Regions from separate parts of the Noviherbaspirillum sp. genome, predicted to be linked through region 2. Evidence: predicted binding sites of a transcription regulator. Region 2 holds the regulator's gene; each other region holds the start of a gene.

Region 1 (5,729 bases), on a different contig from region 2:
TCGGGAGCCAGGAAGGACGGGGTGCCGGCCTGCGGCGCTTCCAGCGGGGCGTCCGCTTCCAGCCCGGAATGCGCCACGCCCAGATCCAGCAGGCGCAATTCGCCGTCGATGCCGAGATGCACATTGGCCGGCTTGATATCGCGGTGGATGATGCTGCGTCGATGCAATGCGCCCACGGCGCGTACCAGCTTCTCGCCGTGCGCGATCACTTCCGGCACCGTGAAATGCGTACCGGCGTCCAGCCGCTGCTGCACGGTGTAGCCGTCATGCCAGGTGGTCAGGTAGTACAGGAAATTCTTTTGCTCCGGCGTGATCACCTGCGGGAAGAAACGCGCGACGACCCGCTTCGCCAGCCATTCCTCGTGGATGAATGCGGACCGTTCACGCGGATCGTCCGCTGTTTCCGGCTGCAATGTTTTTAATGCCATCCTGCGCTGCGTACGCGGATCCACCACCCGGTAGAGCAGGGTGGCGCGTGAGGAATGCACCAGTGCCTCGACTTCCATGCCGTCGATGATTTGCTCCGGACGCAACCTGGGCAAGGCCGGCAGCTGCTGCGCCAGCGACAGGGCATCACGCAGGTTTTCTTCGGGCAGGCCGATAACCTTGAGCACCAGCGCGCTGGTGTTGTCGGTGGAGCCGCCCGCCAGTGCCGCATCCACCAGCGCGGTGGCCGCGCTGTCCGCATCCAGGCGCCCGAGCGCCACCTCCGACAGCAGGCTGTTGATGTCGTATTCGGTCATCCATGCCCACACACCGTCCGATGCGAGCAGGAACACATCGCGTTCCCGCAGTTCCCCCATGCCATGGTCGATCGCCAATCGCGAGTCAAGGCCGACGGCGCGTGTCAGTACATGCTGCATCTCCGGCCTGTCCCAGACGTGGTCGGTGGTGAGGCGGGTCAGTGCGCCGCCGCGCAACAGGTACAGCCGCGTGTCGCCGACATGGGAAAAGTAATAGAAGCCGCCGCGCAGCACCACCGAGGTCAGCGTTGTCGCCATCCCGGCCAGTTCCCGTCGCGCCGAGCCCTGTTTTTGCACCCAGCCGTTGATTGCCTTGATGACGCGATCAAGCGCCTGGGTAACCGGCCAGGTGTCGGGCGTCGCATAGTAGTCGGCGAGCAGGCCGCGCACCGTGTACTCCGCCGCCTCGCGGCCGCCGTCGTTACCCGAAACGCCATCGGCGATGGCGGCGATCAGGCCCTTGGTGGAGAGTTCCGGCTGGTCCGGCGTGACCATGCCGACAAAGTCTTCGTTGCGTTCGCGGGGGCCGGCGAGCGTGGCATGGCCGGCGGCAATGGTAAGCGGCATGAGAAATTGCTTTCGGTTGACGACAACCGATTCTATCGCCCCGCCTTAAATTTTTGCGGATGTCATCGCCGCGCTGCCCCATGTCGTGCGCCAGCGCCCCTTGACGACCGACAGACCGAGCAGTGCAGCGACTGCCAGTGAAGCGAACAACACCAGCCCGAGCTGATAGTTGCCTGTGAGCTGCTTCGAATAACCGAGACTGGACGCAAGATAAAAACCGCCGATGCCGCCTGCCATTCCCACCAGCCCGGTCATCACGCCGATTTCCTTGCGGAATCGCTGGGGCACCAATTGAAAGACGGCACCGTTACCCGTTCCCAGGGCAAGCATTGCCAGGACGAACACGATGACGGCTGCGGTCGCCGATTGCAGGCCGAAACTCGCAATGAACAAGAATGTCGCTGCAAGAACATACATCACCGACAAGGTCTTGATGCCGCCTATGCGGTCGGCGATCCGGCCGCCGAGCGGGCGCACCAGCGAACCGGCGAATACGCAGGCGGCGGTGAAATAACCCGCCGTGACCGGCGACAGGCCGTACTGGCTGTTGAAGTAAATCGTCAATGAGGAGGCAAGCCCTGAGAAGCCGCCGAAGGTGACGCTGTAGAAGAACATGAACCACCACGCGTCCTTGTCCCTCAGTACATGCAGGTACTCGACAAGGGATTTTGGCGGCGGCGCGGACGGCGCATCCTTCGCGAACACCATATAGACCAGCAGCGCGATACCAAGCGGGATCAGGCACAGGCCGAACACGTTCTGCCAGCCGAATGCAATGGCCAGCGCAGGTGCGAACAATGCGGCGAAGGCGGTGCCGGAATTGCCTGCGCCGGCGATGCCGAGCGCCGTCCCCTGGTGCTCGGGCGGATACCAGCGCGATGCCAGCGGCAGGGCGACGGCAAACGCCGCACCGGCAACGCCGAGCAGCACGCCGAGGAACAGCAGGCTTTGATAACTCGCCAACTGGCCGAGCCATGCCCAGGTGAGGCCGGCGATGACGACCAACTGTCCGATCAGTCCGGCTTTCTTCGGCTTGAGGTGGTCGACCAGCACGCCCATGACGATACGCAGCAGTGCGCCGGCCAGCAGCGGCGTCGCCACCATCAATCCTTTCTGGGCAGGTGTGAGGCCGATGTCGGTCGATATCTGAACAGCGAGCGGACCCAGGATCACCCAGACCATGAAGCTGAGATCGAAATAGAAAAACGATGCCAGCAACGTCGGCGTATGGCCGGCTTTCCAGAATGAGGTCTTTTGCATTCGATGCCTTTGATCCAATAGTGTGAATGTGATGAGTGGGCCTGCACGATGCAAGTGCTATGCCACTCACTTTCCGTGCGTGCCGTACTGCCTTTGCCAGTGCGGCATGCACCGCAATGTGGATTGCACCGGATCGAACTGCGAAGTTGCACCTGTGCGGTGCGGATTGCGTCACATCATGGTGCTTGCGGACGCTGCGGAGAAGGTGCGGCAAATGGCACTCCTCTTGCTTATGACTGTTCACGAATTGTTTATCGCTTCAATGGCGAAGCTGAAAGGTGAGGGAGCTTTAATGAAGAAGCTGAAACTGGTCATGGTGGGGAACGGCATGGCCGGGGTGCGCACACTGGAAGAATTGCAGAAGATTGCCCCCGATATCTACGACATCACGGTATTCGGCGCCGAGCCGTATGCCAATTACAACCGCATCCTGCTGTCCCCGGTGCTCGCCGGCGAACAGACCGTCAAGGACATCATGCTCAATGATGTCGACTGGTATGCGGCAAACAACATCCAGCTCCATCTCGGAAAGAAAATCACACGGATCGACCGCGTCAAGCGCATGGTCATCGCGGAAGACGGCACCACCGCCGAGTATGACCGCCTGCTGCTGGCCACGGGCTCCAATCCCTTCATGCTGCCGGTGCCGGGAAAGGACCTGCAGGGCGTGATTTCCTACCGCGATATCCATGACACCAACGCGATGATCGACGCCGCGCAGGTGCATACCCATGCGGTGGTGATTGGCGGCGGCCTGCTCGGGCTGGAAGCCGCCAACGGACTGAAGCTGCGCGGCATGGATGTCACCGTCGTACATCTGCCCAACTGGCTGATGGAACGTCAGCTCGATCCGGTCGCCGGCAAGATGCTGCAGAAATCGCTGGAAGACCGCGGCCTGAAATTTCTGCTGGAGAAGAATACCCAGGAACTGGTCGGCGATGAAAACGGGCGGGTGAAGGCGATCCGCTTCACCGACGGACTTGAAGTGCCGGCGCAACTGGTGGTGATGGCGGTCGGCATCCGGCCCAATACCACGCTGGCCGAATCCGCCGGGCTGTACTGCAACCGCGGCATCGTCGTCAACGACACGATGCAGACCTACGACCCGCGAATTTACGCCGTCGGTGAATGCGTCAATCATCGCGGCACTGCCTACGGGCTGGTTGCGCCGCTGTTCGAGATGGCCAAGGTATGCGCGAACCATCTCGCGAATTTCGGCATCGGCCGCTACCAGGGTTCGGTCACCTCGACCAAGCTGAAGGTCACCGGCATCGACCTGTTCTCCGCCGGCGAATTCATGGGCGGGGAGGGAACGGAGGAAATCGTGCTGTCCGACCCGATCGGCGGCGTGTACAAGAAACTGGTTCTCAAGGACGACAAGCTGGTGGGCGCCTGCCTCTACGGCGACACGGTCGACGGCTCCTGGTATTTCCAGCTGCTGCGCGAAGCCAAGAATGTGGCGGAGATCCGCGACACGCTGATGTTCGGCGAGGCCAATACCGGCCGTCCCGGCGACGTGGGCCATGAAGGATTCACCAAGGCCGCCGCGATGCCGGACACCGCCGAAGTCTGCGGCTGCAACGGCGTCTGCAAGGGCAGCATCGTCAAGGCGATCAAGGAAAAAGGCCTGTTCACGCTGGAAGACGTGCGCAAGCAAACCAAGGCGTCGGCCTCCTGTGGCTCCTGCACCGGCCTGGTGGAACAGATCATCATGTTCACCGCCGGCGGCGACTATTCGAGTTCCAGCAAGGTCAAGCCGCTATGTGGCTGCACCGACCATACGCACCAGAACGTGCGCGATGCGATCAAGGCCAACAAGCTGCTGACGATCGCTGGCACCATGCAATTCATGGATTGGCGCACGCCGAATGGCTGTGCAACCTGCCGGCCGGCGATCAACTATTACCTGTTGTCGACCTGGCCGCATGAGGCAAAGGACGATCCGCAATCGCGCTTCATCAACGAACGTGCCCATGCCAACATCCAGAAGGACGGCACGTATTCGGTGATCCCGCGCATGTGGGGCGGTGAAACCACCGCAAAGGATCTGCGCCGCATCGCCGACGTGGTGGACAAGTACGGCATCCCGACGGTGAAGGTCACCGGCGGCCAGCGCATCGATCTGCTGGGTGTGAAGAAGGAAGATCTGCAATCGGTCTGGAAGGATCTCGACATGCCGTGCGGCCATGCGTATGCGAAAGCCCTGCGCACGGTGAAGACCTGCGTCGGCTCGGAATGGTGCCGTTTCGGCACCCAGGATTCGACTCTGATGGGACAGCAGCTCGAACGCGCGCTGTGGAAGATGTACGCGCCGCACAAGGTGAAGATCGCCGTATCGGGTTGCCCGCGCAACTGCGCGGAATCCGGCATCAAGGATGTGGGCGTGATCGGCGTCGATTCGGGATGGGAAATCTATGTCGGCGGCAACGGCGGCATCAAGACGGAAGTTGCGCATTTCTTCGTCAAGCTCAAGACCCACGAGGAAGTGCTGGAATACTCCGGCGCCTTCCTGCAGCTGTACCGCGAGGAGGGCTGGTACCTGGAGCGCACCGTGCATTACCTGGCGCGGGTGGGACTGGATTACGTCAAGAAGAAGGTGCTGGAAGACGAGGCCAACCGGAAGGCCCTGTATGAACGGCTGCTGTTTTCGCTCGACGGCGAACCGGACCCATGGCACGAGAAGGAGAAGGCGCTGGTGGATACGCGGCAGTTCGAGCCGTTGTCGGTGTAACAAATAACCACCGGCCGGTCCCCTCCTCCTTTCAGGAGGAGGGTTAGGGTGGGGGTGGTGAGGTCGGGCCAACGCATGCGATTGCTCGACCTCACCACCCCCATCCCAACCTTCCCCCTGAGAGGGGGAAGGAGCAGACCGCGCTCAGTTGCGTCGACACCGATTTTGCCACCCTCTTAAAGTTCAAACCCAACACCAAGGAACCCCATGTCCCAACAATGGAAAGCCATCTGCAACGTCGCAGATATCCCCGTGCTCGGCGCGCGGGTCGTTCACCGGGCGAAGCAGCCCAATGTGGCGATTTTCCGCAATGGCGAAGACAAGATCTTCGCTCTCCTCGATCGTTGTCCGCACAGGGGCGGCCCTCTGTCCCAGGGCATTGTCTTCGGCGAACGGGTCGCCTGTCCGCTGCACAACTGGAACATCCA
Region 2 (5,729 bases):
GCCGCGAGCAGGATGAGGGTAAGTTCGAGTGCCGAAAACATGGGTGATGGAATATGGGGATTTAACGCCGGCGCCAGCCGTCCCATTGAGCGGCATCAAGGCCGATTTTTTTGTTCTAACTGGCAGGTTTTTTGCTTTACTAATTCGTTTATACTTCCGGCATGAGTGTACCCCATGCAAAAACCTTGCCGAAAGCTTTCGACGAAAAAACCGCGCAGCGAGCGGTTGAACTGGCTTGCGAAACGCTGCAGATCGAAGCGGATGCGATTGCCGCATTGAAAGATCGGCTGTCCACCGAGACCGGTGCTGCCTTTGCCCACGCCGTCGAAATGCTATTGCAATGCAGCGGCCGTGTCGTGGTGTCAGGCATGGGCAAGTCGGGCCATATCGCGCGCAAGATCGCCGCCACGCTCGCCTCGACCGGCACCCCTGCCCTATTCGTCCATCCTGCGGAAGCGGCCCACGGCGACCTCGGCATGGTGACCGAAAACGATGCCTTTGTTGCCATTTCCAATTCCGGCGAAACTGCCGAACTGCTCGCCATCGTGCCGATTATTAAGCGAATGGGCGCACGCCTGATCGCCATGACCGGCAATGAGTCGTCCAATCTCGCCCAGCTCGCCAATGTCCACCTGAATGTGAGGGTCGATAAGGAGGCATGTCCGCTCAATCTGGCGCCTACCGCGAGCACGACCGCCACGCTGGCCCTTGGCGACGCCCTGGCGGTAGCGCTGCTGGATGCGCGCGGCTTCCAGGAAGAAGACTTCGCACGCTCCCATCCCGGTGGCGCACTGGGCCGGCGCCTGCTGACCCATGTTCGCGACGTCATGCGCAGCGGCAACGCGATTCCCTCCGTCACGGCCGACGTGTCGCTGTCGGATGCCTTGTTTGAAATCACCCAGAAAGGCATGGCGATGACTGCCGTGGTGGACCAGGACTATCGCGCCATCGGTATTTTCACCGACGGCGATCTGCGGCGATTGATCGGACAGGTACAGGATTTCACGAAGCTCGTGATCGCCGATGTGATGCATGCCAATCCGCGCACCATCGGCCCGGACCAGCTTGCGGTTGAAGCCGTCGAGATCATGGAGCAATTCCGCATCAATCAGCTGCTGGTCGCGGATGTCAACGGAAAGCTGGTCGGGGCATTGCATATCCATGACCTTACCCGCGCCAAGGTGATCTGATGAATGACCAGTTGGTTGCCCGGGCAGCCGGTGTACGACTGATGATCTTCGATGTTGACGGCATTCTGACCGACGGCAGCCTCCATTACGGACCGGATGGCGAGGCAATCAAAACCTTCAATGTGCTTGACGGGCATGGCATCAAGCTTCTCCAGCAATCCGGCGTGGCGACGGCAATCATCAGCGCCCGCAAGTCGGACATCGTTGCGCGCCGTGCGACCGATCTCGGGATCCATCATCTTTACCAGGGCGTGCATGACAAGTACGCGGCGTTCAAGCAACTGCTGGCGGATACCGGTTGCACGGAGGATGAAACCGGCTTCGTCGGCGACGATGTCATCGACCTGCCGATACTGACACGTGTCGGCTTCGCAGCCAGCGTTCCGAACGGGCATATCGAGGTGCGTTCACGCGTGCACTATGTGACCGAGGCTTTCGGCGGGCGCGGCGCGGCACGGGAATTGTGCGACCTGATCCTGAAGGCGCAGGGAAATTACGAGGCGGCGCTGGCGCCGTACCTGAAATGAACGAAGCGCGTTCGACAAGGCGGTTTCGCCTGTTCGTCATCATGGCGCCGATGATTGCATTGGCGCTCGGCAGTTTTTGGCTGCTTGAAGTCATGCGGCGCTCCGCCAGCGAAGATATACCCAATGTGACGCGCACCGAACCTGATTTTTACGTGGAAAAATTCAATTACGTAAAAATGTCCAAGGACGGCGGCGTGCAATATCACATGGCGGGCGAAAGGATGACGCATAACCCGGTGGACGATTCCTATGACATCGTCAAGCCGGTGGTCAATAATCTGCGGCAGGGCGAAGAGCCGCCGATCACGTTGCGGGCGGACCGCGCACGGGTCGTGAGTGACGTTAGCGAAGTGCATCTTTACGATAATGTCCGGATGGATCGGCCTGCGTCGCCGACGGGGGAACGGATGCATGCCGAGTCGGAATATCTGCTTGTATTGCCCGACGACGACGTGATCAAGACGCACAAACCGGTTGATATCACCGTGGGGCAATCAAGACTGACGGGCGTGGGCATGATTGCCAATAACGCGACACGCGAGTTTCAGCTTTCGAGCAATGTCCATGGCACGTATCAAGCCCCGGCACGATAGACCGGTATACATTGAGGCATTAAGAAAGACTCTTTTCATGAAACGTTTTTTGCTCCTGTCCGTCTGGATGCTTTGCGTGGGCGTAAATCCTCCTGCCCATGCCGAGAAAGCCGACTCGGAACAGCCGACCAAGGTTGAAGCGGATCGAATGGCGTATGACGACGTCAAGCAGATCAATACCTTCAGCGGCAACGTCGTCCTGACCAGGGGCACCATGATCATGAAGGCAGGCAAACTGGTCGTCACGCAAGACCCGGCAGGCTATCAATATGCAACATTGCTTGCGCCCGCCGGCGGCGTAGCGACGTTCCGCCAGAAACGTGACGGCGGCCCGAATCTGTGGGTTGAAGGTCAAGCCGAACGCATCGAATACGATGGCAAGGCAGAAGTGGTCAAGTTGTTTTCAAACGCAAAAATTCGCCGCCTGGAAGGCAACAAGCCGACGGATGAAGTCGAAGGTGAATTCATTTCCTACGATAGCCGGGCAGAGTTTTTTACCGTCAACAATGCACCGGCAGGCAACGCCAAGAACGGTAGCGGGCGTATCAGGGCGGTGATTCAGCCGCGCACCGAATCCAAGGGTCAGTGACATGGCAAGCACCCTGGTCGTTCGCGGATTGCAGAAAAGTTACGGAACCCGGCAAGTGGTGCGTGACGTATCACTGCAGGTGGAAAGCGGCGAAGTGGTCGGACTGCTCGGCCCCAACGGCGCAGGCAAGACGACGTCGTTCTACATGATCGTCGGCCTCGTTCCTTCCGATGCCGGTGAGATCGATCTGAATGGCGTCGCGATATCGCGCCTGCCGATTCATCGGCGCGCTGTGCTGGGCCTGTCCTACCTGCCGCAGGAGGCATCGGTCTTCCGCAAGCTGACGGTGGAAGACAATATTCGCGCCGTGCTGGAGCTGCAGCGGGACAATGGCAAGCCGTTGTCGCGGCAGGCGATCGAGAAGCGACTGAATACATTGCTGGCCGAGTTGCAGATCGAAAAGCTGCGGGAAAACCAGGCGCTGTCGCTGTCGGGCGGCGAGCGCCGCCGCGTCGAGATTGCGCGTGCGCTGGCGACGAACCCGCGATTCGTGCTGCTTGATGAGCCCTTCGCAGGCGTCGACCCGATCGCGGTCATCGAGATCCAGCGGATCGTGCGCTTCCTGAAGGAACGCGGAATCGGCGTGCTGATCACGGACCACAACGTCCGGGAGACACTGGGCATCTGTGATCGTGCCTACATCATCAACCAGGGCGCTGTGCTTGCCAGCGGCCGCCCGGACGACATCATCGCGGATGAATCGGTACGCCGCGTTTATTTGGGAGAACACTTCCGCATGTAATGGAAGCACGGCTGCTATGAAACAAACCCTTCAACTCCGTATTTCCCAACATCTGGCGCTGACGCCCCAGCTGCAGCAATCGATCCGGCTGCTGCAATTGTCGACGCTTGAACTGCATCAGGAGCTGGAGCAGATTTTGTCGGACAACCCGATGCTCGAGCGCGTCGATGATCCGCTGGATCATTCCATCCGCCTGCTGGCCGACGGTGCAATCAGCCCCCAGGGCACCCAACCGGATACACCCGTACCCAACGATGCCGGATCGGCTGCCGGTGAGGACACCGACCGGCCCTTCGAAGGCGGCGATGGAGCGGACACGCCTGCTGCAGGCGAAGCGGAATGGAGCTTCGACGATGTGGCGCGCACCTCGAAAGCGCCGGAGGACGATGATGCGCGGCCCCAGCTGGAAGCGCACGAAACCACCTTGCGCGAACATCTGCTCGAACAGATGCGGGTATCGGTAAGGGAAATGCGGGATCGCGCGCTGCTTGAGTTGATGATTGACGCGCTCAACGACAACGGCTACCTGGAAGAACCGCTGGAAGAAATTCATGCGCGACTGCCGGAAGAACTCGGGATCGAGATTGAAGAATTGTCGGTGGCGCTGAAGATGCTGCAAAGTTTCGATCCGGCGGGCGTCGGCGCACGCACGCCATCGGAATGCCTGGCAATCCAGATCCGGCGCTTTCCGAAGGTGCCGCTGGTGACGCGCCGCCGGGCTTTGACGATCGTCGAAGAACATCTGACGCTGTTCGCCCAGCGCGACTTCAACAAGCTCAAGAAAATCCTGGATTGCGACGACGAAGATCTGCGTGAGGCACAGACGATCATCAAGCAATGCAATCCGCACCCCGGTGCGGCGTTCGCCTCCGATACGTCGGACTTCGTGGTCCCGGATGTCATTGTCAAAAAGACCAAGAACGGCTGGCAGGTCATGTTGAATCATGATGTCATGCCGCGTCTTCGGGTCAATGCCCTGTATGCCAATATCCTGAAGCAAAGTAAAGGTGAGGGGTCACTTACTTCGCAGCTCCAGGAGGCCAAATGGCTGATCAAGAATATGCGTCAACGCTTCGACACGATCTTGCGCGTCGCACAAGCGATCGTGGACCGGCAGCGCAACTTCTTTTCGCACGGCGCGGTAGCGATGCGGCCCCTTGTCTTGCGTGAAATTGCTGATACACTGGGTTTACACGAGAGCACCATTTCTCGTGTGACAACACAGAAGTACATGTTGACCCCCCATGGCATGTTCGAGCTCAAATACTTTTTCGGCAGCCATGTCGCGACGGAAGCAGGGGGTGAAGCCTCGTCGACAGCGATACGAGCGCTCATCAAACAATTGATAGGAGCTGAAGACCCCAAGAATCCATTCTCAGATAGCAAGATCGCGGATATGTTAGGGGAACAAGGTATGGTCGTTGCGCGGAGAACCGTCGCCAAGTACCGTGAAGCGTTGAAAATCCCCCCTGTCAATCTGCGAAAATCTCTCTAGGTTGTTCCTTTGTAGTTGCCATCCGTTGCTGTGTTCCGGCGTAGTCCTCTACGCGGACACGTTGCGAACCGCCAGCGACACTATCCATAGGAGTGCTGTATGAATCTCATGATCAGTGGACAACATCTCGAATTGACTCCAGCCATTCGCCAGTACGTAACAAGCAAACTGGATCGGGTACTCCGCCATTTCGATCATGTCATCGATGTTGCGGTGATTCTGGGAGTCGAAAAACCCTCTGAAAAAGATAAAAGGCAAAGAGCTGAAGTCAATCTGCGCGTGAGAGGCAATGTAATCCATGTCGAAAGCTTTGCAGAAGATCTGTATGCAGCAATCGATTCGTTGATCGACAAGCTGGATAGGCAGGTATTGAAGTACAAGGGCAAGATGCAGGACCACCAGCATGAGGCGATCAAGCGCATGACGGAAGACTTGCCGGCGGCCTGATTCAGGCGGCAATCGGCAACAGGAAAAGGGCGCACGGGTTGCGCCCTTTTCCTGTTGCGGCCGCACTTTGCAAATGTCCGCAGGACGACTGCAGCATCGGGACGGTGCCGATAAAATAGCTGCAATTACATAAAACACCCTCATCA
Region 3 (5,729 bases), on a different contig from region 2:
CGGGTGAGCGCATCGAGGGCGCCGAACGGCTCGTCCATCAGCAGGACTTTTGGCTCCATCGACAGCGCACGGGCGATACCGACCCGCTGCTTCATGCCGCCGGAAATCTCATGCGGGCGCTTGTGTTCCGCCGCGGTCAATCCCACCAGGGCCAATGCCGATTTGGTACGCGCCTTCAACTGCGCCTTGTTCTCGGTCGCGCCGAATACCCGCTCCACCGCCAAATAGACGTTTTCATGGCAGGTGAGCCACGGCAGCAGCGAATGGTTTTGAAACACGACCGCCCGCTCCGGCGACGGCCCGGCTATCTCGCGATTGGCGCACAGGAGCATGCCCCCGGTTGCATCCAGCAGGCCGGCGATGAGGTTCAGCAATGTCGACTTGCCGCATCCCGAGTGGCCGATCAGCGTGACGAACTCGCCTTTTTTCACTTGCAGGTTGATGTCCTTCAGCGCGTGAAATGTGCCCTTCTTGGTGTGGAACACCATTTCCGCCTTCTGGATTTCGATAAATTTGCTGTTGTTGTCCATGAAGATTTCCTTTAATGATCAGGTGATGTCGAAGTGGTGCAAACAGCGTCAGCTGCGCACATCCTCATAGGTGAATGCCTTCGCAATGGTTACCAGCAGCTGCTCCAGTAGCAGGCCGACTATCCCGATCACCACGATGGCGATGATGATGTGCGGCACATTCAGGTTGTTCCATTCGTCCCAGACCCAGAAACCGATACCCACGCCGCCGGTCAGCATCTCCGCCGCGACAATCACCAGCCATGCGGTGCCGATCGCCAGTCGCACACCGGTCAGCATGTATGGCAGCACCGAAGGAAACAGGATCTTGGTGACGATCTTCCATTCCGATAGATTCAGCACCCTGGCGACATTCATATAGTCTTGTGGAACGCGCTGTACGCCGACTGCCGTATTAATGATCATCGGCCAGATGGAGCAGATGAAAATCGCCCATATAGCGGCCGGATTGGCTGCTTTAAAAACAAGCAGGCCGATCGGCAGCCATGCCAGTGGCGACACCGGCTTGAGCAGGCTGATGATCGGGTTGAACATCGCCGACAGGAACTTGAACCGGCCGATCATGAAGCCGAGCGGGATGCCGACGGCTGCCGCCATGCCGAAACCGAGGCCGACCCGCTGCAGCGATGACAGCAGATTCCACCCGATACCCTGGTCATTCGGGCCGTTGCGGTAGAACGGATCGGAAAAGAGCGTGATCGCCGCCTGCAGGGTGGCTGCCGGTGTCGGGAAGCCGGCGTTCTTCGCGGCGACGATTTCCCATACCAGAACGAGAAAGGCGAGGCCGAGAACAGGTGCAATCACGGCAAGCAGTGCCGCACGCGCCTGGCCGTTCCTGCCGCCGATCAGCGGCGCATCGGCGCCAACCACGCGCCGGCGACGGCTTTCCGTAGTCGCGGCTTCGATGTCCGCCTTCTTCGGTGGCGATTCGCTGATCAAGGGTGCCGACGGCGCCGGCTTGTTCAACATCGTGTCCATTACTGCACTCATGACGACTCCATTCTGAAAAAATTAAGCGTTGGCCTGTGCCTTGATCTTGAAGGAAGCGGCATATGCCTTCGGATTCTTGCCGTCCCACACCGCCCCGTCCACCAGCTTGGACGTGCGCATCACATCCTTCGGCACGCCGGCGCTCGCCATGGTGGCCGCTTCCTTGTACATGTCGATGCGGTTGATCGATTTGGCCACCGCCATGTAGTCGATGTCATCCTTGAGCAGACCCCAGCGGCGATGCTGGGTGAGGAACCACATGCCGTCGGACAGGTATGGGAAGTTCACGGCGCCGTCGTTATAGAACTTCATGTAGTTGGGATCGTCCCAGGTCTTGCCCAGGCCGTTCTGGTAACGGCCGAGAATGCGCTGGTTGATCACGTCAACCGATGTATTGACATACGATTTGTTGGCGATGGTTTCCGCCATTTTGTTCTTGTTGGACAGCGAGGCGTCGATCCACTTGCTCGCTTCCAGAATCGCGGCCGTCATGGCGCGCGCCGTATTCGGATTTGCCTTCACCCATTCGGCCGTGGTGCCGAGCACCTTCTCCGGATGGTCCTTCCATATGTCCTGCGTGGTCACGCCGGTGATGCCGATGCCGTCGGCAATCGCGCGATGGCCCCATGGCTCGCCGACGCAATAACCGTCCATGTTCCCGATGCGCATATTGGCGACCATCTGCGGCGGCGGCACGGTGATGATCTTCGCGTCCTTCATCGGATCGATGCCGTAGGACGCGAGCCAGTAATACAGCCACATCGCGTGGGTGCCGGTCGGGAACGTCTGTGCGAAGGTGTATTCGCGCTTGTCGGTCTGCATCAGCTTGGCCAGCGACGGGCCGTCCACCGCGCCCTTGTCGGCGAGCTTTTTCGACAGCGTGATCGCCTGGCCGTTATTGTTGAGCGTCATCAGGATCGCCATATCCTTCTTCGGACCGCTCACGCCGAGGTGAACGCCGTAGACCAGGCCGTACAGCACATGCGCCGCGTCGAGCTCGCCATTGACCAGCTTGTCGCGCACGCCGGGCCAGGATGCTTCCTTGGTCGGCACGATCTTGATCCCGTACTTCTTATCAAAACCGAGCACCGACGCCATCACCACGGACGCGCAATCGGTCAGCGGAATGAAGCCGACCTTGACCTCTTCCTTTTCCGGCTTGTCGGACCCCGCGGCCCACGCCCCCTGCGTTGCCAATGCGCCGAATGCCCCTGCTGCGGTGACAGCCGCGCCCGTCTTCAGAATGCTGCGGCGGGTCAAATTGGTTTTTGTATCGTTCGTTGTCATGACTTCCTCATGAGTTAATTCGCACTGGGCAAAAAAAAGGCGTCCGAACGGCATGAGCTGAGCTCATCCGACTCGGACGCCTTTGTCCAAATGCCTCGACCGACATTGGTCAAGACGGTGTTGCTGATCGTCGCGCCGCCATTGGCACTGCCTGTTCATTTGCAATTGGTGTGCCAGCGGTATCGCGGCGTCGCAGCGACGGCGCCCGTGCTGTTTGCGGGCGTTTCATCATGAAAGTGGGGAAGTTGTGCACCGGGGTTGTGCAACGCATCAAAAAAGGGCGCGGCGTTTGGTGCTGCCGCGTTCCGGCGGGATTGGTTCGCGAGGTGTGAATCGGGGTAGCGGGAAGGCGTTTTCAAATAAGAAGATCGGCAACGTCGAGCATGCGTTGCGCCACTTCCGACAGCTTCAGGTTCTTATCCATCGCAAGACGCCGCAGCTTGCGGTAAGCATCGTCTTCCGAACAATGGTGCCGCTCCATCAGCAATCCTTTCGCACGCTCGATCACCTTGCGCTCGGCCAGTTTCACCTTGGTTTCACTGAGCTCCACGCGCAGCTTCTGGTCGACTTCGAACCGCGCCATGGCCACATCGAGCACCGCCTTCACCCGCTCGGCCGACAAGCCGGCCACCACGTAGGCAGATACGCCGGCCTCAATGGCTGCGTGCATCTTCGCCTTGTCGCCGTCTTCGGTAAAACAGACGATCGGCCGCCGCGCATCGGCGGTTGCCGCCACCACCTTCTTCAATGCCGCATCCGACTGCGCATCGACGATGATTAGGTCCGGCTGCAACTGAGTGATCTGTTCCTCCAGGTCGGCGTCCGGTGGCAACGCCGCAAGGATGTTGTAGCCGCCTTCCAGCAGACCGATGCGCAGGGCGCGGGCGCGCTCGGCCTGTTCCTGCGCCGCCTGGTCCGCGCCCTCGGGCGCGACCAATGAGTTAATGACAATGATTTTCAGCTGTATGGAGTCGGTCATGGTGGGCTTGTTTCAAAAATGGCAGGGTGTGCGGACCTGCGGGGCTTTCCTTTACAATGACGGGTCGCTGCAAAAAGCTTGCCACCTCTTTCCCCTCTTCATTGTTCCCACATGATCGTTCTCGGCGTCGAATCCTCCTGCGATGAAACCGGCCTTGCGTTGTATGACACGCAACGCGGCCTGCTCGCCCATGCGCTTTACTCGCAAATCGCGATGCATCAGGAATACGGCGGCGTCGTTCCGGAACTGGCCTCGCGCGACCATATCCAGCGCACCATCCCGCTGCTCGAACAGGTGCTGCGGGAAAGTGCGATCGAACGCTCCGCCATCGATGCGATTGCCTATACCCAGGGACCGGGCCTCGCCGGCGCCCTGCTGGTCGGCGCATCGGTCGCCTGCGGCCTGGGCCTGGCGCTCGACCGGCCGGTGCTCGGCGTGCATCATCTGGAAGGACACCTGCTGTCGCCGCTGCTGTCAAAAACACCGCCGGCCTTCCCGTTCGTCGCCTTGCTGATTTCCGGCGGCCATACCCAGCTCATGCGGGTGGACGGCGTCGGTCGGTATGAATTGCTCGGCGAGACGCTGGACGACGCGGCGGGCGAAGCCTTCGACAAATCGGCCAAGCTCCTCGGCCTTGGCTATCCCGGCGGACCGGCCATTTCGCGGCTCGCGGAGTTCGGCGATCCCGGCGCCTACGATTTGCCGCGGCCGATGCTGCATTCGAAGGATTTGAACTTCAGCTTTTCCGGCCTGAAGACGGCGGTGCTGACAGTGGTGAAGAATCACACTGCAAATATCTGCGAACAGGACAAGGCCAATGTCGCGCGGGCCTTCGTCGATGCCATCGTCGACGTGCTGGTGGCGAAGTGCCTGAAGGCGCTGAAGCAGACGGGCCTGAAAAGGCTGGTGATCGCCGGCGGCGTCGGCGCCAACCGGCAGTTACGCGACGCGCTCAACGACGCGGCGGTCAAGCGGCGGTTCGAGGTGTTTTATCCCGAGCTGGAATTCTGCACCGACAACGGCGCGATGATCGCTTTCGCGGGGGCGATGCGGCTACAGGTGCATCCCGAAGCGGCGCGGCGCGACTACGCCTTCAACGTGAGGCCGCGCTGGCCGCTCCACGAGCTACGTCCGAACTAACCTGTCATCGGCCGCGTTTCTATTTCTCGACGATCGGCGTCTGCTTCTGCGAGGCGACGTAAATGACGGCGTTTTCCAGCGCCTGTACGTCGTGCTCCTCGCCCGCTTCGGTATACAGGTAGTCGCCGGCCGCCAGTGTCGCGCCGCCGATCACCACCGTCCCTTCGATGACCAGCACTTCCTCGCTGCCCATGTGCGCATGCCGCGGAAACCTGCTGCCGGCCGCCAGCCGCACCAGTGATGTCCGGCCGCCGCCATCGTTCAGGCGCAGGACGCTACGCTCGATGCCCTCGTAGTCGGTCGGTAACCATTGGCGTTCGAATGCGTGACTTTTCAACATGGCTGTCTCCGTCGATTTGCTTCGTGATTGGGCTTGAGGGATTACTTCTTCTTGCTGCCGATCTTGCTTTCCTTGCCGGCCATCAGATTGGCGATATTCTGACGGTGCCGGTAGATCAGCAAGCCGCTCATTGCCAGCACGGCAAGCAGCTTGATGTCGGTGCCGAACAGCAGTCCGTAGTAAAACGGCGCGAAGACACTCGCGACGAGTGCCGCCAGCGATGAATAGCGGAATGCGTAGGCGATCACCAGCCAGGTGATCAAGGTTGCCAGTCCGAGCCAGCCGTTCAGCCCGAGCAGTACGCCGAGCGCGGTCGCGACACCCTTGCCGCCTTCGAAGCGGAAAAACACCGGCCACAAATGGCCGATGAAGACCGCGATCGATACCAGCGCGACGCCGCTATCGTCGACACCAAATTGCGGTCCGAACTCCGACGCGAGCCAGACGGCAAGCCACCCCTTGA
Region 4 (5,729 bases), on a different contig from region 2:
GCCGCAGCTGTCCTTGCGGCACTGTTCGGAAGCGCGTGCACGGCCGCCACCGCGGACAGCGCGCTGGACCGCGCCAGGCAGCGCGGCAAGCTGGTCGCCGCTGTCGACCATGTCGTGCCCGAGTACAAGGCCGGCACCAAGTTCCGCACCCCCGAAGCCATCGACACCGCGCTGGCGGACGACGCCGCCAAACGCCTCAACCTGCCGCTCACTACCGTCCGCGCCGACCCGAATGCCGCAACGCCATTCACGCCAGCGGGAAAGGCCGACATCGCGCTGGCCATCGTCACCGATGCCAACCCACTGCGCAACGCCATCGCCGTGCCGACCGGTTACCGCGCCGGCCCGATGGCCATCATGCGCACCGACACCACCATCAAAACCTGGGAACACCTGAAGGACCGCAAGGTCTGCGTCGCCGAAGGCGGGCGCTACGTCGGCACCATCGCATCGAAATACGGCGCCATCGAGCAGGTCTACAAATCACCCACCGACGCCTTGCTGAACCTGCGCATCGGCACCTGCGATGCGGCGGTCCATGACGATGTATTGCTGGAAGAAATGCTGAAGCTGCCGGAATGGAAGAAGTTCTCCGCCCGCCTGCCGACTGGTCCGCGTCATACGCTGGTCTTCGCCGTGCCAGCCGGCGACACACGCACCGAAACGTTCCTCAGGCAGGTCACTGCGGAATGGCGCAGCAGCCGATATTTAAATCAACACATCACCAAGGCGGCACGCAGCATTGCGTTTGAGATTTATCTGGATCAGGATGTGCCGGATTGTCATTGAGTGCATTGGATCACGCATCGACAATCAAGGCATGATTATTCAATCTTAAGCGTTCGTTCTGAACGGTATGGGCGAGACTTGACCAAGTCAGTGCGTAACATCACCGACAAAAAAGAAGCGGAGCTTATGCCCCGCTTCTTTTTGTGCTTCTTCTTCAAAATAATGCGCTTGTCAGGCTTTCTTTTTACACCGCGATAAAGCAAAGCCAGCAAGGCCCAATCCCAAAAGGGCGATGGTACCGGGCTCCGGAACTCGCGCAGTTCCGATCTGAATCGAGATGGACTCGTTGGTCAGAGCATCCGAAACGGTATAAATACCAGGCGTCAGACCAAGGCTCGCGAATGTGCCAGCTGCGGTCCACGACACATTGGGTGTCCATAAATTCCCAACCAGATCGGAAGTGGATATGCCGATGCCGGGCGTACGCACTCCGCCTGAAAGGTAGTAAGTCGTAAATTGGGTCGTGCCGCTCGATGACCAGTTGAAGTTGCTATTAGTGAACATGGTACCGATCCATGGGCTGAGGTCGGTACCAGCATGGAAGCCAAACGCTGCATTCACACCGCCCATGGAAGTGTCGCCCATGATGTCCGACTGCGGCGGGGTGTTTGTTTCAACGCCAGTCCCACCCCAGCCAGATACCGAAACGCTTACCAAATTGGCCGTGTTCAGGACGCCGAAAGACTGCATTACTACATCGCTGCCAGATTCGAAAAAGGAAAATACAATGCTTGCATGCGCCTGTCCTATGGTGGCGCCGAGAATTGCAATGCTCGCGAGCAACTTTTTGATTTTGATCATTCGGTAATCCTTGGTATGAAGTGAATTGCGTTGTACGACAGCAAATGTTGTGCCAAGGATATAACAGCATGATTTTCAAAGAGATTAAATAGGTTCGACGATCGGAATGTAAAGAAATCCGACAGATAGCCGGCTTTGCACTAACACGTCGTTTGATGACATGAAGCGTCAGTAGCACATCCAAGCTGGATTGCCGATTGCCTGCCAACCGAACTCAACGAAGAGAAGAAGGTCGGACAAGATGGAAAGATTAGCCGAGAGCCCACCCGGTGTTGTTAGCTAATCTTGAAGTTTGGCTGACGCCGCAGGTAGCCCGCTGAGATGACCTGGAGGACGAGGCTGCTCACGCATAAAAGCTTGAATGGCAACGGCGCCTTCTTTGAATGTTATCGACACGGCAGCGAAAAACGGCCCTTCCCGACACCTCACAGCCAGTATTCCGTCGCAGTGATACGCTTGTCCTGATTCAACATTCGTTCAACCGCCCGCTCGTCATCGCCTCGGGCCGGCTTTCGCCAATTCGTTGACCGCCGACTTGATGTCGCCTTCCTTATACCCTGAAAAACGCCGGTAGCCGACATAGGTCAACGGATAGCCGGTTCCCTTCAGCGCGCTGTACATCAGCTGATTCGAGCTCGACTCTTCCACGTCGATCTCTTCATAGGCAATGCCGTTATCCGCAAAATACTCGCGCTGCTGCTTGCAGTAGCCGCACCAGCTGGTCGCATACATCACCACCTTGGCGCGTCCACCGTCGTCGAAGTGATTGTCCATGGCCATGCTCTCCATCCGCGTCAGCATATCCTTGCCAAAGGTTTCCGCCAGCGTGGCCGTGATCTGCATAATGTCGGCTCCCACGATCTCCCGCTTGCCGATCAGCGTCGTGGGAAACTGGCTGACGCCGTACTTGTTCTTGACCGGCGCACCATCGTCCCCAGCCACGCTGATTTCCTCGAAATTGGCACCGCGGCTTTTCAAAACTGCACGGATGGCTTCGCAATGCTCGGCACAGCCGGGACCGTTGAACAGCACCACCATCGGCCTGCCGTCCTTGTCGAAGGCTCCCTTGGCGGAGGTGAAGGAATAGCCATTCTGGTGAAGCTTGTAGCCGGTGAAGACCAGTAACGCCAGGAGTATGAATTTTTTCATGATGGATTTGCTCTCGTCACCTCTAACGAGGTTGTGCGAAAAAGCGCAACATTATCAGTCCAGGCATTTTCATGGTCTTTGGAATAAAAATGCTTCGTAACGTGCTTTATCTTAAACGGGATTTGTGCGCGGTCTCACGTCGAGCTTACTAATGCGAAGCGACGGTGTTCCGCGCCGCGTTAGAGCCAATCATCGACTACCTCCATACAAGCTAGAAAACCCTCCAAGAAATCACAGCCGGAACGGTCAGCGTCCGGGATGAGCGGCCCCAGGTGGCTCGCCCCCAGACTTGCGCTCGCTCGATGATTGAGGCTCGTGGTCGCTATTACTGCTGTTTGTGACAGCTGGCTCCAATTGCCACACTATTTGTAGTATCCCCGTCCTTGCGCTGAAGCCAGGAGTTTCAGCATAAACACATCCGGAAATCGCTTTGACGGCCGCTTTGTCCAGCGCCTGGTGCGCCCGGCTAGCGCCACTTGCCTTCGATACGGTGACGTCAGTAACCGCACCTGACGGTAGAACCGTTAGAGAAACATGCGTGGCACCTTCCGCTTCGTCCTTCCGTGCGATGATCGGATAGGTAAGCGCAAGGCAACCATTGATTGGAGAACCTATCGGGCGAGATGGCGGACTCGGAGAAATGTCTTGCGCCAGGGTTAAGGCGCATACGCCGAGAGCAGCAATGACGAGGAACTGATGTCGGAAGTTGAGCATAAGGGGTAAGGAAGGGCACTTAAAGTTTGGGATGACCCACGGCGTAGCTGTCGGAATCGATTGAAATGTGAGAGCCGCCCAACTTGCGCCAGACCGCATAGAAAACAAGAGCCCCGATCAGACCATGCAGACCGAAATATGCAATGTTTTCGAGGTACGCAAGCCAAGCGTAATCGGTTGGTGTTCCATCAACATACATTTTTACATATCGACCGTGCCAGGTCCCGCCCGCCGAATAACCCTCCATCCGCCGAGGCCATGAAAACACCGCAACTGGCAGAGCAGCAAGCAAAAATCCGAGAATGCCCAATGACACCCAACTATCCCGTTGATATTTATGAAGCAAAACAAACGCCGGAATTCCCAAAAATAATACAGCGGCCGCGCCTACTGCCATAACCATCAATAAAACAAAACCCAGACCATTTAAAGACTCAGATGCTGCAAAAGCCGGTGCAATGCGAGCCATGAACACTACTGGCTGGACAAGTACTGCGGAGATCGAAGCAATCCAGATACGCATAATGTGCGTCTTTATGTAAATCTAACGGAGACTCAACAACTGCCGCAAAGCGGTAGCTTGTTGTTGCTGGGCCCGGTCCATCGACGAGGTAGCGCATGCTGCAGCGGTTGATGGATTTTCCGACTCTTCGAGAGCCGGCTCAAATTCTGCAGAACTGGTTTTTTCGAGTAGAGAAGACACATAGTCTCCAAGACTACCGCCTAAATATAGTCGGGCTGCCTCGGCACCACCATCTTGCCATTTTGCTTCAATCACAAACTGTTTGAAGCTAGCCCAGTCTTTGGAGAACGTTTCCACTAGTATTCTGGCAAGGTCGTATGAAAGCATGTTGCCGTCATCTGTCCTTGAGAAGGACTTGCCGAACCAGAATTCCTGCACTTTTTCAGCATCCCAAAATGCCAAGTGCTTTGCCCGCATCTCCTGTGGCGAATAGAGGCTGGCAGGTTTGCCGGTCAGTCGATGTTCGGTATTGACAGCCAATCCTTCATTCAACCAAAGGGGAATAGGTAAATGGGAAAGGCATGCATGGGTCATTTCATGCGCAATGACTGGTTCCACGGTTCGCAAGTCCGATTGCACTGTTACGAAGTGAGAGCACCCTGCAGAGATAAACATACCGCCGCTGAACGCAAACTCTCCGTCCTCAGGATAGTAATAGGACACATAGTCGTAGTATTGATCCTCATTCTCGAAAACAATAAGAATGTCCTTTCCCCACGGAGAAACATCAGCAATACCATCCAACACCTTAATAACCCGCTTCAAGGTCCGACCCATAAACTCAATTGTGGCGTTCGCAACATTCTTTTCAAGGGGTGATAACAGGATTGCAGTATCGGAGTGAATCAAGTGATAGCGATTTCCGAGAGCAGCTTGAAGATGAGTTAGCCAGGCATGCTCAGCCATTGTCCAGGCCTTTGCCTGCACATCTTCAGTATCAAGGTTTTCTATCCATGCGTGAACGGCATCCCAGTCAACCAATGGAAGATTCAGATGAAACTTCACGTGATCTGCAAACGGAAAGCACTGGTCCTTCTCGGGCAAGCGCAATTCAGACGGAAGTACCTGAGCCTCGGAATTCAGTGCAAATTCTTCTGTGCCCTTACGGTCGCCACCGAAAATAGAACGAAGTATCTTGAGCATAGTTGGGCAGCTAAAGTTTGAGATGGTCGGCAGCGCAGATGTCACTGTCGATTGATTGTCCAGGGCTCATGCGCGTCCCTCCGATACATCATGAACATCTGGCCTACCAATGAGCATCGCCTTAACCGCATCGTAGACGCGTTCTACGTCTTCTTGTCGGGTGTCTTTTCCAAATACTCGCCCCATGAATCCACCCTCAGCGAAAGCAAAGACGCGCCAGGAACTCGCTTGGTCGTCGGTACTCGCACAGACAACGTAGAGCGCGTGCGGTTTCGAATCAACTGGAATACACCACCCAAAGTCTTCAGCGAACGCCTCCCCGGCGGCAAGTCCACTTGCACAAAGTTCGTAAGAAAGCCATTCAGCGAGCGACTTTCCAAAAATCCCCGGGTTGGTGGCCTCGTCCTCGCCGGGAGCAGTGGTGAACCCATCGGAATTAAACTCGAGCAGCGGACTTTGTTTCATCAGCGGTAACGTTTCGGATAGCCAGCGGCCTTGCCGCCCGTGTTCATTGTCATGTCAGGTTTTTCTCGCTCCGTCATCCCGGACGACCCGTCCCGCCCGAAAGCGACGCATAAGAACAAAAGCGACAAGTAGAACCGGCGCTACC

What was found. The regulator sigma-54, encoded in region 2, starts transcription at its own class of promoters, with help from an activator protein. The targets are predictions, from matches to a motif close to TGGCANGNAANCTGCTTT.
Region 1: V7080_RS10170 (nitrate/nitrite transporter) is a predicted target of sigma-54. The motif match lies at 2,618-2,635, and genes of this name have one in related genera.
Region 3: V7080_RS10150 (CmpA/NrtA family ABC transporter substrate-binding protein) is a predicted target of sigma-54. The motif match lies at 2,966-2,983, and genes of this name have one in related genera.
Region 4: V7080_RS09580 (PEP-CTERM sorting domain-containing protein) is a predicted target of sigma-54. The motif match lies at 1,628-1,645, and genes of this name have one in related genera.

The regions. Positions count from the first base shown of each region.
Region 1 covers NZ_DAIUCO010000068.1:7,983-13,711, forward strand. The annotation lists gene V7080_RS10165 (bifunctional protein-serine/threonine kinase/phosphatase) at 1-1,310, opposite strand, end outside; gene V7080_RS10170 (nitrate/nitrite transporter) at 1,356-2,570, opposite strand; gene nirB (nitrite reductase large subunit NirB) at 2,863-5,301, shown strand; gene nirD (nitrite reductase small subunit NirD) at 5,509-5,729, shown strand, end outside.
Region 2 covers NZ_DAIUCO010000106.1:10,009-15,737, reverse strand. The annotation lists partial or broken gene V7080_RS13575 (cation:proton antiporter domain-containing protein) at 1-41, opposite strand, end outside; gene V7080_RS13570 (KpsF/GutQ family sugar-phosphate isomerase) at 162-1,190, shown strand; gene V7080_RS13565 (KdsC family phosphatase) at 1,190-1,717, shown strand; gene lptC (LPS export ABC transporter periplasmic protein LptC) at 1,714-2,310, shown strand; gene lptA (lipopolysaccharide transport periplasmic protein LptA) at 2,348-2,899, shown strand; gene lptB (LPS export ABC transporter ATP-binding protein) at 2,901-3,641, shown strand; gene V7080_RS13545 (RNA polymerase factor sigma-54) at 3,658-5,136, shown strand; gene hpf (ribosome hibernation-promoting factor, HPF/YfiA family) at 5,236-5,583, shown strand; gene V7080_RS13535 (enoyl-CoA hydratase/isomerase family protein) at 5,729-5,729, shown strand, end outside.
Region 3 covers NZ_DAIUCO010000068.1:1,307-7,035, reverse strand. The annotation lists gene V7080_RS10160 (ABC transporter ATP-binding protein) at 1-530, opposite strand, end outside; gene ntrB (nitrate ABC transporter permease) at 579-1,520, opposite strand; gene V7080_RS10150 (CmpA/NrtA family ABC transporter substrate-binding protein) at 1,542-2,807, opposite strand; gene V7080_RS10145 (ANTAR domain-containing response regulator) at 3,163-3,786, opposite strand; gene tsaD (tRNA (adenosine(37)-N6)-threonylcarbamoyltransferase complex transferase subunit TsaD) at 3,898-4,926, shown strand; gene V7080_RS10135 (cupin domain-containing protein) at 4,946-5,266, opposite strand; gene plsY (glycerol-3-phosphate 1-O-acyltransferase PlsY) at 5,308-5,729, opposite strand, start outside.
Region 4 covers NZ_DAIUCO010000062.1:10,643-16,371, reverse strand. The annotation lists gene V7080_RS09585 (transporter substrate-binding domain-containing protein) at 1-789, shown strand, start outside; gene V7080_RS09580 (PEP-CTERM sorting domain-containing protein) at 961-1,590, opposite strand; gene V7080_RS09575 (glutaredoxin family protein) at 2,083-2,739, opposite strand; gene V7080_RS25390 (TonB family protein) at 2,986-3,453, opposite strand; gene V7080_RS09570 (hypothetical protein) at 3,473-3,976, opposite strand; gene V7080_RS09565 (hypothetical protein) at 3,998-5,119, opposite strand; gene V7080_RS09560 (hypothetical protein) at 5,186-5,584, opposite strand; gene V7080_RS09555 (hypothetical protein) at 5,639-5,729, opposite strand, start outside.